DNA from 4 places in the Streptomyces sp. NPDC005761 genome. Region 1 is predicted to be linked to each of the others. Evidence: riboswitches for the same ligand, from Rfam matches in the RefSeq annotation. Region 1 holds a riboswitch; each other region holds the start of a gene.
What was found. A riboswitch is a leader RNA that binds a small molecule or an ion and turns the genes downstream of it on or off. The one in region 1 is predicted to bind thiamine pyrophosphate.
Positions count from the first base shown of each region.

Region 2: another riboswitch for thiamine pyrophosphate. It lies ahead of thiO (glycine oxidase ThiO); the one in region 1 lies ahead of ABZ434_RS31825 (cytosine permease).
Region 3: another riboswitch for thiamine pyrophosphate. It lies ahead of ABZ434_RS15335 (thiamine ABC transporter substrate-binding protein); the one in region 1 lies ahead of ABZ434_RS31825 (cytosine permease).
Region 4: another riboswitch for thiamine pyrophosphate. It lies ahead of thiC (phosphomethylpyrimidine synthase ThiC); the one in region 1 lies ahead of ABZ434_RS31825 (cytosine permease).

Region 1 is NZ_JBEXXX010000052.1:80-3,428, forward strand. Features, by position in the region: gene ABZ434_RS31825 (cytosine permease) at 86-1,528, opposite strand; TPP riboswitch at 1,520-1,616, opposite strand; gene ABZ434_RS31830 (hypothetical protein) at 1,815-2,453, opposite strand; gene ABZ434_RS31835 (phosphatase PAP2 family protein) at 2,628-3,349, opposite strand, start outside.
Region 2 is NZ_JBEXXX010000004.1:36,559-39,907, forward strand. Features, by position in the region: gene thiS (sulfur carrier protein ThiS) at 1-66, opposite strand, end outside; gene thiO (glycine oxidase ThiO) at 63-1,241, opposite strand; TPP riboswitch at 1,239-1,351, opposite strand; gene ABZ434_RS05510 (FAD-dependent oxidoreductase) at 1,567-2,742, shown strand; gene ABZ434_RS05515 (Rv2175c family DNA-binding protein) at 2,812-3,177, shown strand; gene thiE (thiamine phosphate synthase) at 3,272-3,349, shown strand, end outside.
Region 3 is NZ_JBEXXX010000013.1:101,795-105,143, forward strand. Features, by position in the region: gene ABZ434_RS15330 (iron ABC transporter permease) at 1-563, opposite strand, end outside; gene ABZ434_RS15335 (thiamine ABC transporter substrate-binding protein) at 650-1,753, opposite strand; TPP riboswitch at 1,834-1,950, opposite strand; gene rlmN (23S rRNA (adenine(2503)-C(2))-methyltransferase RlmN) at 1,992-3,098, opposite strand.
Region 4 is NZ_JBEXXX010000002.1:154,053-157,401, forward strand. Features, by position in the region: gene ABZ434_RS02850 (SsgA family sporulation/cell division regulator) at 1-386, shown strand, start outside; gene ABZ434_RS02855 (YibE/F family protein) at 467-1,807, opposite strand; TPP riboswitch at 1,879-2,012, shown strand; gene thiC (phosphomethylpyrimidine synthase ThiC) at 2,005-3,349, shown strand, end outside.

The DNA.
Region 1 (3,349 bases):
GCATGTCGGCGTTCGGAGGCGCCGGCTCTCGGCTCTGCAACGGTGTCGACAAGCCGGACGCTTCGGCAACGAGAGAGGCCGGGCCTCAGTGGACGGCCGCGTCCGGAGCCGTGGCTTCCGCCACCTGCTCGCGCGTCCTGCGGAGCAGTCGCAGGGGCGCGTACACCACGAGCGCCACGAGGAACGCGACGTAGTAGGCGAGGTCCGCGCCGTGCAGCGCTGCGGCCACCGGCCCCACGTACAGGCTCGTGTCCATGAACGGCACCGCCGCACCGAAGGCCACGACGAATGCCGTGAGGGCGGGCCACCACGGCTGCGGGCGGGCGCTCTCGACAGCCGGATCGAACGGAGCGCCTCCCCTGTCCGCGGCGCGTGCGAACCAGTCGACGGCCACCACCGCCACGAAGCCCGGGATCCAGTAGCCGACGAACAGCAGGACGTTCTGAAAACGGGCCGTGGTGTCCGCGGCGTGCATCCACAGCACCAGGGGGAAGCCGAGTACGGCAGACAGAGCCGCCGCCGACGGGCGTGGGATGGGCACCCCGACCGTCTGGAGGGCCAGTGAGCCGCTGTAGTCGTTCATCGCATTGCTGCACAGCGCGGCCAGCGCGACGGCCAGCAGTCCGAACGCGCCGAGCGCGCCGCCCCCCAGCAGTTCGTCGACACCCCTCGCGGTCTGGTCGGTGAAGGCCGAGGCCCCCCACAGCCCGAGCGCCTGCACTGCCACGAAGGAGACCGAAATGCCGAGAAGCGTGTACCAGAACATGCGAGGGCGGGAGGCGGACCGCGGCAGGTACCGGCTGAAGTCGCTGGCGTACGGGGCCCAGGAAAGGGACAGGCTGAGAGCGATGGTGCTGGTGAGCACGAACGCGCCGGCGCGGTCGGCGCCGTGGACCGACCCGGTGGCGGTGGGGTGGACGCCGTCGAGGAGCTTGAGGGTCAGCACGACGAAGGCCGCGGCCAGCACGAAGGTCATGATCTTCTGCAGTCGGTGTATCGCCTCGTAGCCGAGCACACCGAGAACGCCTTGCCCCACCATCATGACGAGTACGCCCAGCCAGAACGGCCAGCCGCACAATCGAGCCAGCGCGTCCCCGCCGAAGAGGCCGATGAGCGCGTCCCACGCGACCGACGACAGCCACTGGAGCACACCCGGCACCGCGACTGCCCGGCCGAAAGCGAGCCGGGCCAGCGCCAGTTGTCCCGTTCCCGTGAGGCTGCCCCAGGTCCCGAGGTACGCGGTGGGTACGGCGCCCAGGAGGGTGCCGAGCACCACGGCCACCAGTGCGGTGGTGAAGTCCAGCCCGAGGACGATGCCGATCGTGCCGGTGAAGACGCCCGTCATCGTGAGGTTGGGGGCGAACCACACGGTGAACAGCCGTCCGGGTCCGCCGTAACGCTGCGCTGCGGGGACCGGGGCGATCCCGCGGGTCTCGATGCGCAGATCGCCGGCGGTGGGTGTCCGCCCGTCGAATACGGACGGGGGCGCGGCGCCCGCCGGTCCGTTCGGCGCAGGTGGAAATGACATGTATGACATCCCTCCGCCAGTGCTAACTGGTTCAGGTTCGACGGGTGTGATCTCAGCCCCGCTGGTCGGGGCACCCCGTGTCGGATTGCGTCGGCAAGGCTAACCCACGCGTTCGGGCCCGGCCGACAGGGCTCCGACCGGGCGTCGGCAGACCCGCTTCCGGGCTCGTGCGGCTCGGTCAGCAAGGTGTGTGCGTTCGCGAGTTGGCCCGGTGACGAGCGCCCGTCCGGGCCGGGCACGCGGCCCGGTCCGGGGCGCCGGCGACGCGGCGCCCCGTCCGGGCCGGTCAGCCCGTGGGCGTGGTCGGACCACCCGGTGGCACCTGCATTTCCACGGTGGAGATGACCCGGACGACGGACGGGTCGCGGGGGGCCGAACCGAACCCGAAGGTGACCGGCGGGTCTACGGGGGCGAGCTCGCCGAGATGCCTCCCTCCCAAGGTCGCGGTCGCTGCCCGGACACGGTGCAGGTCCCGGGCCCCGTACCACTCGCGACGGTCCGGGCCCGCGCTGCCCAGCGTGCGGACGCCCGGCAGCAGACGGGCGGGTACGTCGCAGACGGCGGCCCAGGTGCGGCTGCGGGCCAAGGGGGCGGGAACTGCGCACAGCAGTCGGCCCAGGACGGTCCGGGAACCGGTGACGAGGTCCAGCACGAGCGGCCCCGCCGTGACGTACCAACGGGCGGCGTCACGCCTGACCTCCACCGGCACCACCTCCACCCGTTCGAACCTGTAGGTGTCCGCGACGAATTCGGCGACCTGGCGGGAGGGGGCGAGCAGCCGGCGCTCGCCGTCCGGCTGCTCGATCATGACGTCGCTGAACGCCCCGAACGGGGACCGCGACCAGTGCCCCCATACGATCCGCGTCCCCGAGGCCGTCCCGACGGCTCCGATCCATCCGTCGAAGTGCCAACGCTCCTGTGCCATGGCCGACAGTCTGTCCTGCCCGGCCCCGGCCGAGCGGTACCGCCGCTCGCGCGTTCACGTACGAGGCGGCGGATCGTGCGAGCTGGCGCTCGGCGCGGCCCCGGAGGAAGGCGCACCTAACGCCCTCGTGCATGACACGAGGTCGTTGGCTCTTTTCGGGCGGCCGTACGTCACTCACCGCTCCGGAGCTGCCTCGTTCAACTCGGGTTCCAGGCCCTCGGCCATCGCGGTCCGGCGACGGCCGGTGTCGACGCGCCACGCTTCGAAGGCCCAGGCGGTCGACGCCACCACGGCGAGGCCGAGGAGCCAGCCGCCGACCACATCGCTGAACCAGTGCACGCCGAGCGCGACCCGTGTGAATCCCACGCCCAGCACCGAGAGCACCGACACGCTCCAGCAGAGCTTTCTGCGCCAGCCGCGGGGCACCAGCGGCAACAGCGCGAGCATCAGGACGGCGAACGACGTGGTGGCGGTCATCGCGTGACCGGAGGGGAACGAGAAGCCCGGTGCCTGCGCCACCGGGTCCGTCAGGGAGGGCCTGGCCCGCTCGACCACGACCTTGACGAGGAGTCCGGTCAGCGCACCGGCCACCGCTGTCACGCCGGACCATGCCGCCAGCCGCCAGGCGCGGCGCCAGAGCAGCCACGCCGTCAGCAGGGCGACCGCGCAGCGGAGCGTCGCCGGGTCCCAGACCCAGTCGGACAGGAAACGGAGCGTGCTCGTCCACGCAGGGTGTGCGAGCGCGGTCTCGTGCAGCCGGCGTGCCGCACCCGCGTCCACGACGCGCAGTGGGCGCCAACGGCCCTCGACGAGGACGAGCAGAAGGGCGAAGGGCACCGCGGAGAGCGCGGCGACGGCGACGGCACCGAGCAGCCGCACACCGAATCTGCGGTCGG
Region 2 (3,349 bases), on a different contig from region 1:
GACGGCGACGGTCTCGCCGTTCACGGAGACGGCCATGGGCTCGGAGAGGGGGGCGGACTCGGTCATGCGGGCTGCTCCTGACGTACGGGGGCGGCGGGTGAGAAACGGCCGGGGGAGAACGGGCGCGCCACCTCGGGCAGCTCGCCGCCGGCCAGCAGCTCTGCCATGGCGTCCCCGGTGACGGGGGTGAGCAGCACCCCGTTGCGATGGTGGCCGGTGGCGAGACGGAGGCCGGGCAGCGCGGTGCGGCCGAGCAGCGGGGCGTTGTCGGGGGAGGCGGGGCGCAGGCCGGCGAGGGTCTCGGTGAGCGGCAGCTCCGTGATGCCGGGCACCAGCTCGTGCGCGTCGCGCAGCAGCTCGTACACACCGCCGGCCGTGACCGTGGTGTCCCAGCCCATCTCCTCACTGGTGGCGCCGATGACCAGTTCGCCGTTCTCGCGCGGCACGAGATAGACGTGGCTGCCCCGGACGACGGCCCGCACGGTGCGGGAGAGGAAGGGGGCGTACGCGGTGGGCACGGTCAGGCGCAGTACCTGGCCCTTCACCGGGCGCACCGGGGGCAGGACGTGATCCGGCACCCCCGCGAGCCGGCCGCTGAGGCTGCCCGCGGCGAGGACGACCTGATCGGCCGCCGGCTGCGTACCGTCGGCCAGTACGGCTCCGGCGGCCCGGCCGCCCGTGACCGAGAGCCGCTCGGCCCGCTGGCGGTGGAAGACAACCCCGGCCCGTTCGCACGCCGTCACCAGCGCGGCGGCCAGCCGTCGCGGGTCGACCTGGTGGTCGCCGTCGACCCGCAGCCCTCCGCGTACGCCAGGGGCCAGCATGGGCTCCAGGCGACGGCACTCACGGCCGGTGAGCCACTCCGACTCCAGCCCCGAGCGGCGTTGCAGGGCGTGGAGATCGCGCAGATGGGCGCGGTCGTCGGCGTCGAGCGCGACGGCCAGGGTGCCGCAGGCACGGAAGCCGATGTCCTGTCCGCTCGCCGCCTCCAGCTCTGCCGCGAACGCCGGATAGCGTGCGGCGGAAGCGACGTTGAGGCCGAGCAGCATCTCTTCGCCGTAATGGAGTTCGGTGACGGCTGCCAGCATCCCGGCCGCGACCTGGGCGGCGCCGCCGCCGGGTGCGGGATCGACGACCGCGGTGGCCAGACCGCGCTGAGCGGCCCGCCAGGCGGTGACCAGTCCGATGATGCCGCCCCCGATGACCAGGACGTCGGACCCGTTCGTACGATGCGTGCGCATGGGCGTCCAGCCCCTCCCTTCGCCGGCATGACCCGGATCAGGTTCGTACGGTCGAAGGCCGTCCAGCCTCCCTCTCAGCCCGGTGCGTCCGGGCTCCCGCGAGTGATGTGCACGGCCACCCTAATCCCCTGCCCCGCGCCCCCGGCAAGGGGAGCCGCCGAGGCCGTCGGCCCGAGCGCCGGGCGCGGCGATCCGGCGGCGGTGAGCGGCCGTCCGACTTACTGACGATGCGTCAGGTGTTTAAGGTGGGCGGGTGGACGAGCAGACCGGACAGCAGCAGACAGATTCGCGGCCGAGCCGCCGCGTCGTGATCGCCGGAGCGGGCATGGCAGGCGTGCAGACCGCCGTGGCCCTGCGCGAACAGGGCTTCACCGGCCCCGTCACGCTGATCGGCGCCGAACCGCACCAGCCGTACGACCGGCCCCCGCTGTCGAAAGCCGTCCTCCTCGGCAAGGCCGAGGGCTCGGCCTTCGACATCGACTTCGAGGCCCTGGACATCACCCTGAGACTCGGCCTCGACGTGACCGCACTGCGCGCGGCCGACCACGAACTGGACACCCCGGAGGGGCCCGTCCCCTACGACGTCCTGGTCATCGCCACCGGCGCCGAGCCTCTGGTGCTGCCCGGATCCGAGGGCGTCCCCGGGGTCCACCTCCTGCGCACGCTCGACGACGCCGCCCGGCTGCGGCCGGTCCTCGAACGACAGCACGACGTCGTGGTCGTCGGCGCGGGCTGGATCGGCGCCGAGTTCGCGACCGCCGCCCGCGCGGCCGGCTGCGCGGTCACCGTCGTCGAGGCCGCCGACCGCCCGCTCGCCGGCGCACTGCCCGCCGAGGTGACGGCCCCCATGGCCGGCTGGTACGCCGAGAGCGGCGCCGCACTTCTCACCGGCGCCCGGGTCGCCCGCATCGAACCCGGTCGCGTGGTCCTGGCCGACGGCCGCGTGCTCCCGGCGGACGCGGTCGTCGTGGGCGTCGGTGCCCGGCCCGCGACCGGCTGGCTCGCCGGATCGGGGATCGAGAGGGGCCCGGACCGGTCGGTGACCGCCGACGCGTCGCTGCGCACCTCACTCCCCGATGTGTACGCGGTCGGCGACTGCGCCTCCTTCCCCTCGGCCCGCTACGGCGAGCGGCTGCTCGTCCACCACTGGGACAACGCCCTCCAGGGCCCCCGGACCGTCGCAGCCGCCGTCACCGCTCCGCAGGGCGAGGGGCCCCTCCCGGTCTACGACCCCGTGCCCTACTTCTGGTCCGAGCAGTTCGGCCGCTTCGTCCAGTACGCGGGACACCACACGGAGGCCGACACCCTGGTGTGGCGAGGTGATCCGTCCGGACCGAGCTGGACGGTGTGCTGGCTGCGCGGCGGCGTGCTCGTCGCCGTACTGGCGGTCGGCCGTCCGCGCGATCTCGCGCAGGGCCGCAAACTCGTCGAATCGGGGGTGGAACTCGCCCCCGACCGGGTCGCGGACCCCTCCGTGCCCCTGAAATCGGCCACGCTCTGACGGCCCGGCCGGCCCTCGGACGGTCGGCCCGGGTACCGACTGTCGGTCCGGGATGGCACGCTTGTCCCCGTGACCGAGATTGACGCAAAGATCGATGCTCTCGTCCCTGCCTGGCTCCACCTCCCCGACATCGCCGAAATGTTCGATGTCCAGGTGACGCGTGTGCGCCAGCTGGTGAAGGAGGGCCAGCTCATCGCCGTACGACGTGGTGAGAACCGGGCGCTCCAGGTGCCTGCCGCCTTCATCGACGGCGACAAGGTGGTCAAGGGCCTTTCGGGGACCCTGACGCTCCTGAGGGACGACGGCTACTCCGACGCGGAGATGCTGGAATGGCTCTTCACCCCCGACCCGAGCCTGCCGGGCACGCCCGCGCAGGCGCTGAGTGAGAATCGCGGCACGGAGGTGAAGCGCCGCGCCCAGGCGCTCGCCGTCTGACCCACAGCCGCACCGGGTCGCGGGCCGCTCGACGCGGCCCGCGACCCCGCACCACCGACCGACCGTCGTCGCCTTCCCCGGGGGGAACCGCACCATGTCCACGCCTCGCGCGCTGCTGTCCGACGCCCGGCTCTACCTGTGCACGGACGCCCGCCGCCGCCAGGGCGACCTG
Region 3 (3,349 bases), on a different contig from region 1:
ATCAGCGCCGCCGCGGCCACGGCAGGGCCGAGCGCGGGGAGGGTGACGCGACGCCAGGCGGCGAAACGCCCCGCGCCGAGGACCCGCGCCGCCTCCTCCTGCCGCGGGTCGAGCTGCGCCCAGAGTCCGCCGACGGTACGTACGACGACCGCGTAGTTGAAGAAGACATGGGCCAGCAGGATCGCCCACACCGTGGTGTCCAGCCGAACGCCCCACAGCTCGTCGAGGAAGCCGCCGCGGCCCAGCAGTGCGAGGAACGCGGTGCCGACGACGACGGTGGGCAGCACGAACGGCACGGTGACGACCGCCCGCAGCAGTTGTTTGCCGGGGAAGTCGAACCGGGCGAAGACGTACGCTCCCGGCAGTGCGATCAGCAGGGTCGACGCGGTCGAGGCGAGGGCCTGCCAGAGGGTGAACCGGAGGACGTCCTGGATGTCCGGCCGGCTCAGCACCTCGCCGAACCGCCCGAACTGCCACACGCCCTCGGCCCTGAGCCCGCGCCCCACGATCGCGACGACGGGATAGGCGAAGAACAGCGCGAAGAACGCCACGGGCACGGCCATGAGCCCCAGCCGTACCGCGCCCCCGCGCAGCGACCGGGCGCGTGCGGCCTTCCCGCGCGCGCCCGGTCCGCGTACGGGAGTCTTCGCTACTTCACTACGAGCGAGGACCATGACTGGACCCACTGCTCACGGTTCTTGGCGATCTCGTCCGGGGCGACGGTCGTCGGCTTGTCGACCGTCGCACCGAACTCGGTGAAGAGGTCCGGCACCTTCGCACCCTTGGTGACCGGGCTGACGAACATGTTGAGCGGCATGTCCTCCTGGAACTTCCTGCCGATCAGGAAGTCCAGCAGGGCCTTGCCACCCGCCTCGTTCTTCGCCCCGTCGAGGAGACCGGCGAACTCGATCTGGCGGAAGCACGTGCCGGTGGCGACGCCGGTCGGGGCGGTCTTCGGCTGCGGGTCCGCGTACAGCACCTCGACGGGCGGGCTGGAGGCGTAGCTGACGACGAGCGGACGGTCGGCCTTGGCCTTCTTGCCACCCGCGGAGCCGGAGAACTCCTCGTTGTACGCCTGCTCCCAGCCGTCGACGACCTTGACGCCGTTGCTCTTCAGCTTCTTCCAGTAGTCCTGGTAGCCGTCCTCGCCGTACGTGGCGACGGTACCGAGAAGGAAGCCGAGGCCGGGCGATGAGGTTGCCGCGTTCTCGGTGACGAGCAGATTCCTGTACGCGGGCTTCGCCAGGTCGTCGAAGGTCTCCGGCGGTGCCAGCTTCCTGTCGGCGAAGTACTTCTTGTCGTAGTTGATGCAGATGTCGCCGGTGTCGACCGGGGTGACCCGGTGCTTCTCCGCGTCCAGCTGGACATCGGCCGCGACCTGGTCGAGGCCCTTGGCCTCGTACGGCGTGAACAGGCCGTTGTCGAGGGCGCGCGAGAGCAGGGTGTTGTCGACGCCGAAGAACACGTCGCCGCGGGGCGAACCCTTGGTCAGGATCTCCTGGTTGAGGGCCGCTCCCGCGTCACCGCTCTTCAGCACCTTGACCGTGTAGCCGGTCTCCCGGGTGAACTCCTTCAGTACGTCCTTGGAGGCGTTGAAGGAGTCGTGGCTGACGAGGGTGACGGTCTTGGAGCCGGTGCTGCCGGTGCTTCCGGAACCGGACGACGAGTCGTCGGAACTCCCGCATCCGGCAAGCGCGGTGGCACCGAGTGCGGCTGCGACGGCCGTCACCGCGATCTTCTTGGTGGTGCTCATGTGATTCCTCCTGGAGTGACCAGGAAGAGACGCGGCCCTGCCCGCACCGGGGGAAACCGGAAGCGGGCAGGGCGCAACAGCTTGAGTAAGGTCCGAACTTCCTACCCGGAATGACCCGGGCGAGGTTCAGAGGGTCTGCGGCCAACCTGTCCTCGGTGCCGCACTCTCAGCGCTGTGGCGCTCCCCTGTCGGAATATGAAGTTGAATTCAAGCCCAGGCTACACGGCCGGTTCCGGCCTCAGCGCTCGGCTGCCGCCAGCTGTCCGCAGGCTCCGTCGATCTCCTGGCCCCGAGTGTCCCGGACGGTCACCGGCACGCCATGGGCGGCGATCGCCTCGACGAACGCCTTCTCGTCCTCGGGCCGCGAGGCGGTCCACTTCGACCCGGGGGTCGGGTTCAGCGGGATCAGGTTGACGTGGACCCGCTTGCCCTTGAGCAGCCGGCCGAGGCGGTCGCCCCGCCACGCCTGGTCGTTGATGTCGCGGATCAGCGCGTACTCGATGGAGATGCGGCGACCGGACTTCTCCGCGTACTCCCACGCTGCGTCCAGTACCTCGCGCACCTTCCACCGGGTGTTCACCGGCACGAGCGTGTCGCGCAGCTCGTCGTCCGGGGCGTGCAGCGAGACGGCGAGACGGCACTTGAAGCCCTCGTCCGCGAAGCGCAGCATCGCCGGTACGAGACCCACGGTGGAGACCGTGATCCCTCGCTGCGAGAGCCCGAGCCCGTCGGGCTCGGGGTCGGTCAGCCTGCGGATGGCGCCGACCACGCGGTTGTAGTTGGCGAGCGGCTCACCCATGCCCATGAAGACGATGTTGGAGAGCCGTGCCGGCCCACCCGGAACCTCGCCGTCGCGCAGGGCCCGCATGCCGTCCACGATCTGGTGGACGATCTCCGCGGTGGACAGGTTCCGGTCGAGACCGGCCTGCCCGGTGGCGCAGAACGGACAGTTCATCCCGCAGCCGGCCTGCGAGGAGATGCACATCGTGACCCGCTCGGGGTAACGCATCAGGACGGACTCGACCAGCGTCCCGTCGTGCAGCTTCCACAGCGTCTTGCGGGTGGTGTCGTCGTCGCAGCTGATGTGCCGCACCACGGACATCAGGTCGGGGAACATCGCCTCGGCGAGCTTGCCCCGCGACCCGGCCGGGATGTTGGTCCACTCGGCCGGGTCGTGCGCGTACCGCGCGAAGTAGTGCTGCGAGAGCTGCTGCGCGCGGAACGGCTTCTCGCCGATCGCGGCGACTGCTTCCTTGCGCTCGGCGGGCGTGAGGTCGGCGAGGTGCCGCGGCGGCTTCTTGGCTCCGCGGGGCGCGACGAAAGTGAGTTCTCCGGGCTTAGGCATGGTTCTTCCAGTGTCGCAGACACGCCGGGGTACTCGCGGTCGTCGACGGTGAGGGCCGTCGTCGGGGGCGGCGCCTGCGGCCCGATGACGGCCCGGACGCGCATACGGCAGTGACGGATCGCACCCGAAGGCGGGCCCCGAGGGCCGCGCGTTCGGGTCGATGAGCCGCTGCGGCTTCCCGGGCACGGCCGGCACGCGAGCGGCGGCGCGCTGGGGCATGCCGCCGATGGACCGGGCCGGGCTGGGTATCC
Region 4 (3,349 bases), on a different contig from region 1:
AGCTCTCTTTCCGTATCCCGGTGGAGCTCCGGTACGAAGTGTGCGATCCGTACGCGATCCGGATGACCTTCCATCTGCCCGGCGACGCCCCCGTCACCTGGGCTTTCGGCCGCGAGCTGCTGCTCGACGGCCTCAACAGCCCCAGTGGTGACGGCGATGTACACATCGGGCCGACCGAGCCCGAAGGGCTGTCCGACGTCCACATCCGGCTCCAGGTGGGGGCCGACCGTGCACTCTTCCGGGCCGGTACGGCACCCCTCGTGGCCTTCCTCGACCGGACGGACAAGCTCGTGCCGCTGGGGCAGGAGTGCACGCTGGGTGACTTCGAAGGCAATCTGGAAGAGGCTCTGGGGCGAATTCTGGCCGAGGAGCAGAACGCCGGCTGACGAAGCCCGTGTCCGTGGCCTGCATGCCGGTCGAACAGCACACCTGCCGAACGGGTGAATCGCTCTCCGTGTCCGGGCGCTCAGGACTTCACCCGACGACGGCGCCCCCTGCCACTGCGCACGGGTGCGGGAATTCCGGAATTCGCGGTGAGCCTGGAGCGGTCGGCGGAGACGACCAGCGCCGCGAGCGCGGTGGTCACCGGCACCGAGGCGACCAGCCCGATCGAGCCGATCAGTGTGCGCACGATCTCCTCCGCCACCAGTTCGCTGTTGGCCACCGTCCCCATGCTGCTCTGGGCGATCGAGAACAGCAGCAACAACGGAAGCGCGGCGCCCGCATAGGCGAGCACCAGGGTGTTGACCACCGAGGCGATGTGGTCGCGCCCGATCCTGATCCCTGCCCGGTAGAGATCCTTCGCACTCATCGTCGGGTCCGCCTGGTGCAGTTCCCAGACCGCGGAGGTCTGGGTGACCGTCACATCGTCGAGCACCCCGAGGGAACCGATGATGACGCCGGCCAGGAGCAGCCCGCTCATGTCGATGTGCGGATACAGGCCGTGGATGAGGCCGGTGTTGTCGTCGGTGTTCCCGCTCAGGCTCGCCCATCCGATGAAGAGCGAGCCGAGCAGCCCGATCAGCAGCAGTGAGATCAGGGTGCCGATGACGGCGACAGAGGTGCGGGCCGTCAGTCCGTGGCAGATGTAGAGCGCGATGAGCATGATGGCGCCGGCTCCGACGACGGCCACAACCAGCGGGTTCGAGCCCTGCAGGATGGCCGGAAGGATGAAGAGGGTCAGTACGGCGAACGACAGGGCGAGCGCCACCAGCGCCATGACCCCGCGCATCCTGCCCACGGCGACCACCACCAGCGCGAAGATCCCGGCCAGCAGAAGCAACGGGAACTTCCGGTTCACATCGGTCACCGAGTACTGGAGGTCATGGGGCGCGTCGGGGGCGTACGCGACGACCACACCCTGACCCTCTCGCAGTTGCCGGGGCGCGTCAGGCTGGACGACCTCGATGAATGTGCGGCCCTTGTCCTGCCCGCTGGTGATCTCGACGGCGGCCTTCTCGCAGAGGGCGGCCCCGTCGTCCCTCTCGGCCCGCTCGCCGGTGGGCGGCGGGGTCTCGCCGCTGACGGGCAACTGGGAGGCGTTCACGTCCTTGCAGTCGATCTTGTCGATGTTCACCACCTTGCCCTGCTGGGTCTGCCGGTCGAAGCCGACACCTGTGCGCTCGTGCGCGGGCGCACCACCGGGCCAGAGGACCACGAGCCCGACGACGACCGCTGCTGCGAACGGGATCAGGACCGCAGCGATCACTTTGCGCAGATGGCTGGAGACGGGCGCGGCCGGGCCGTGGCTGTGGGAGTGCGTGTGCTGATGGCCCTGTGGTTCGGGCCCGCTATGAGGGGACGTCACCGGCCGATCATCGCAAGAAGAGAAGGGGCCCTCTGGCCAGCTCGCCAGGAGTGGCGCTAGCGTGGTGGCACCTTTGCACACGCGGGAGCTCGGAGCACCGGGCTGAGAGGGCGCTGATCTCCGTACGTCCGTACGGGACACGCTGCGCCGACCGCCGAACCTGTTACCGGGTAATGCCGGCGTAGGGAGTAGGTCTCATGACCACATCGGATGCACGCACGCCTGCCTCCAACCAGAGCGACGAGGCCGGGAAGTCCATCGGCTGGCACAAGGGATACGTCCAGGGCTCCCGCCCGGACCTCCGTGTGCCGGTACGTCAGGTGCACCTCACCAACGGCAAGGACGTGACGCTGTACGACACGTCGGGGCCGTACACCGATCCTTCTGCCGAGACCGACGTCCGCCGGGGGCTGGCACCTCTGCGGGAGAACTGGATCATCGCCCGCGGCGACACCGAGGAGTACACGGGGCGCCCCGGACGCCCCGAGGACGACGGGCTCAAGCACACCTCTCCGCGCGGAGGGCTGCGCAACCTGGACGCCGTCTTCCCCGGCCGTCCCCGCCAGCCGCGGCGCAGCCGGGACGGCCGTCCCGTCACCCAGCTCGCGTACGCCCGGCGGGGCGAGGTCACCCCGGAGATGGAGTACGTCGCGATCAGGGAGAACGTCGAGCCCGAGGTCGTCCGCGAGGAGATCGCGGCCGGCCGTGCGGTGCTGCCGGTCAACGTGAACCACCCGGAGATCGAGCCGATGATCATCGGCAAGCGGTTCCTGGTGAAGGTGAACGCCAACATCGGCAACTCCGCGGTCTCGTCCTCCATCGAGGAGGAGGTGGACAAGATGACCTGGGCGACCAAGTGGGGCGCCGACACGGTCATGGACCTTTCCACCGGCCGCAACATCCACACCACCCGTGAGTGGGTTCTTCGCAACTCCCCCGTGCCGATCGGCACGGTGCCGCTCTACCAGGCACTGGAGAAGGTCGACGGCAGGGCGGAGGAACTGACCTGGGAGATCTACAGGGACACCGTCATCGAGCAGGCCGAGCAGGGCGTCGACTACATGACGGTGCACGCCGGCGTGCGCCTGCCGTACGTACCGCTGACGGCCCGCCGCAAGACCGGCATCGTGTCCCGGGGCGGCTCGATCATGGCCGCTTGGTGTCTCGCGCACCACAAGGAGTCGTTCCTCTACGAGAACTTCGAGGAGCTCTGCGAGATTCTCGCCTCGTACGACGTGACGTACTCCCTCGGCGACGGCCTGCGGCCCGGCTCGATCGCGGATGCCAACGACGAGGCCCAGTTCGCGGAGCTGCGGACGCTCGGTGAACTGAACACGGTCGCCAAGAGGTTCGGGGTCCAGACCATGATCGAGGGGCCGGGCCACGTCCCGATGCACAAGATCAAGGAGAACATCGACCTCCAGCAGGAGATCTGCGAGGAGGCCCCGTTCTACACGCTCGGCCCGCTGACGACCGATGTGGCGCCCGCGTACGACCACATCACCTCGGGCATCGGAGCCGCGATGATCGCTTGGTGGGGGA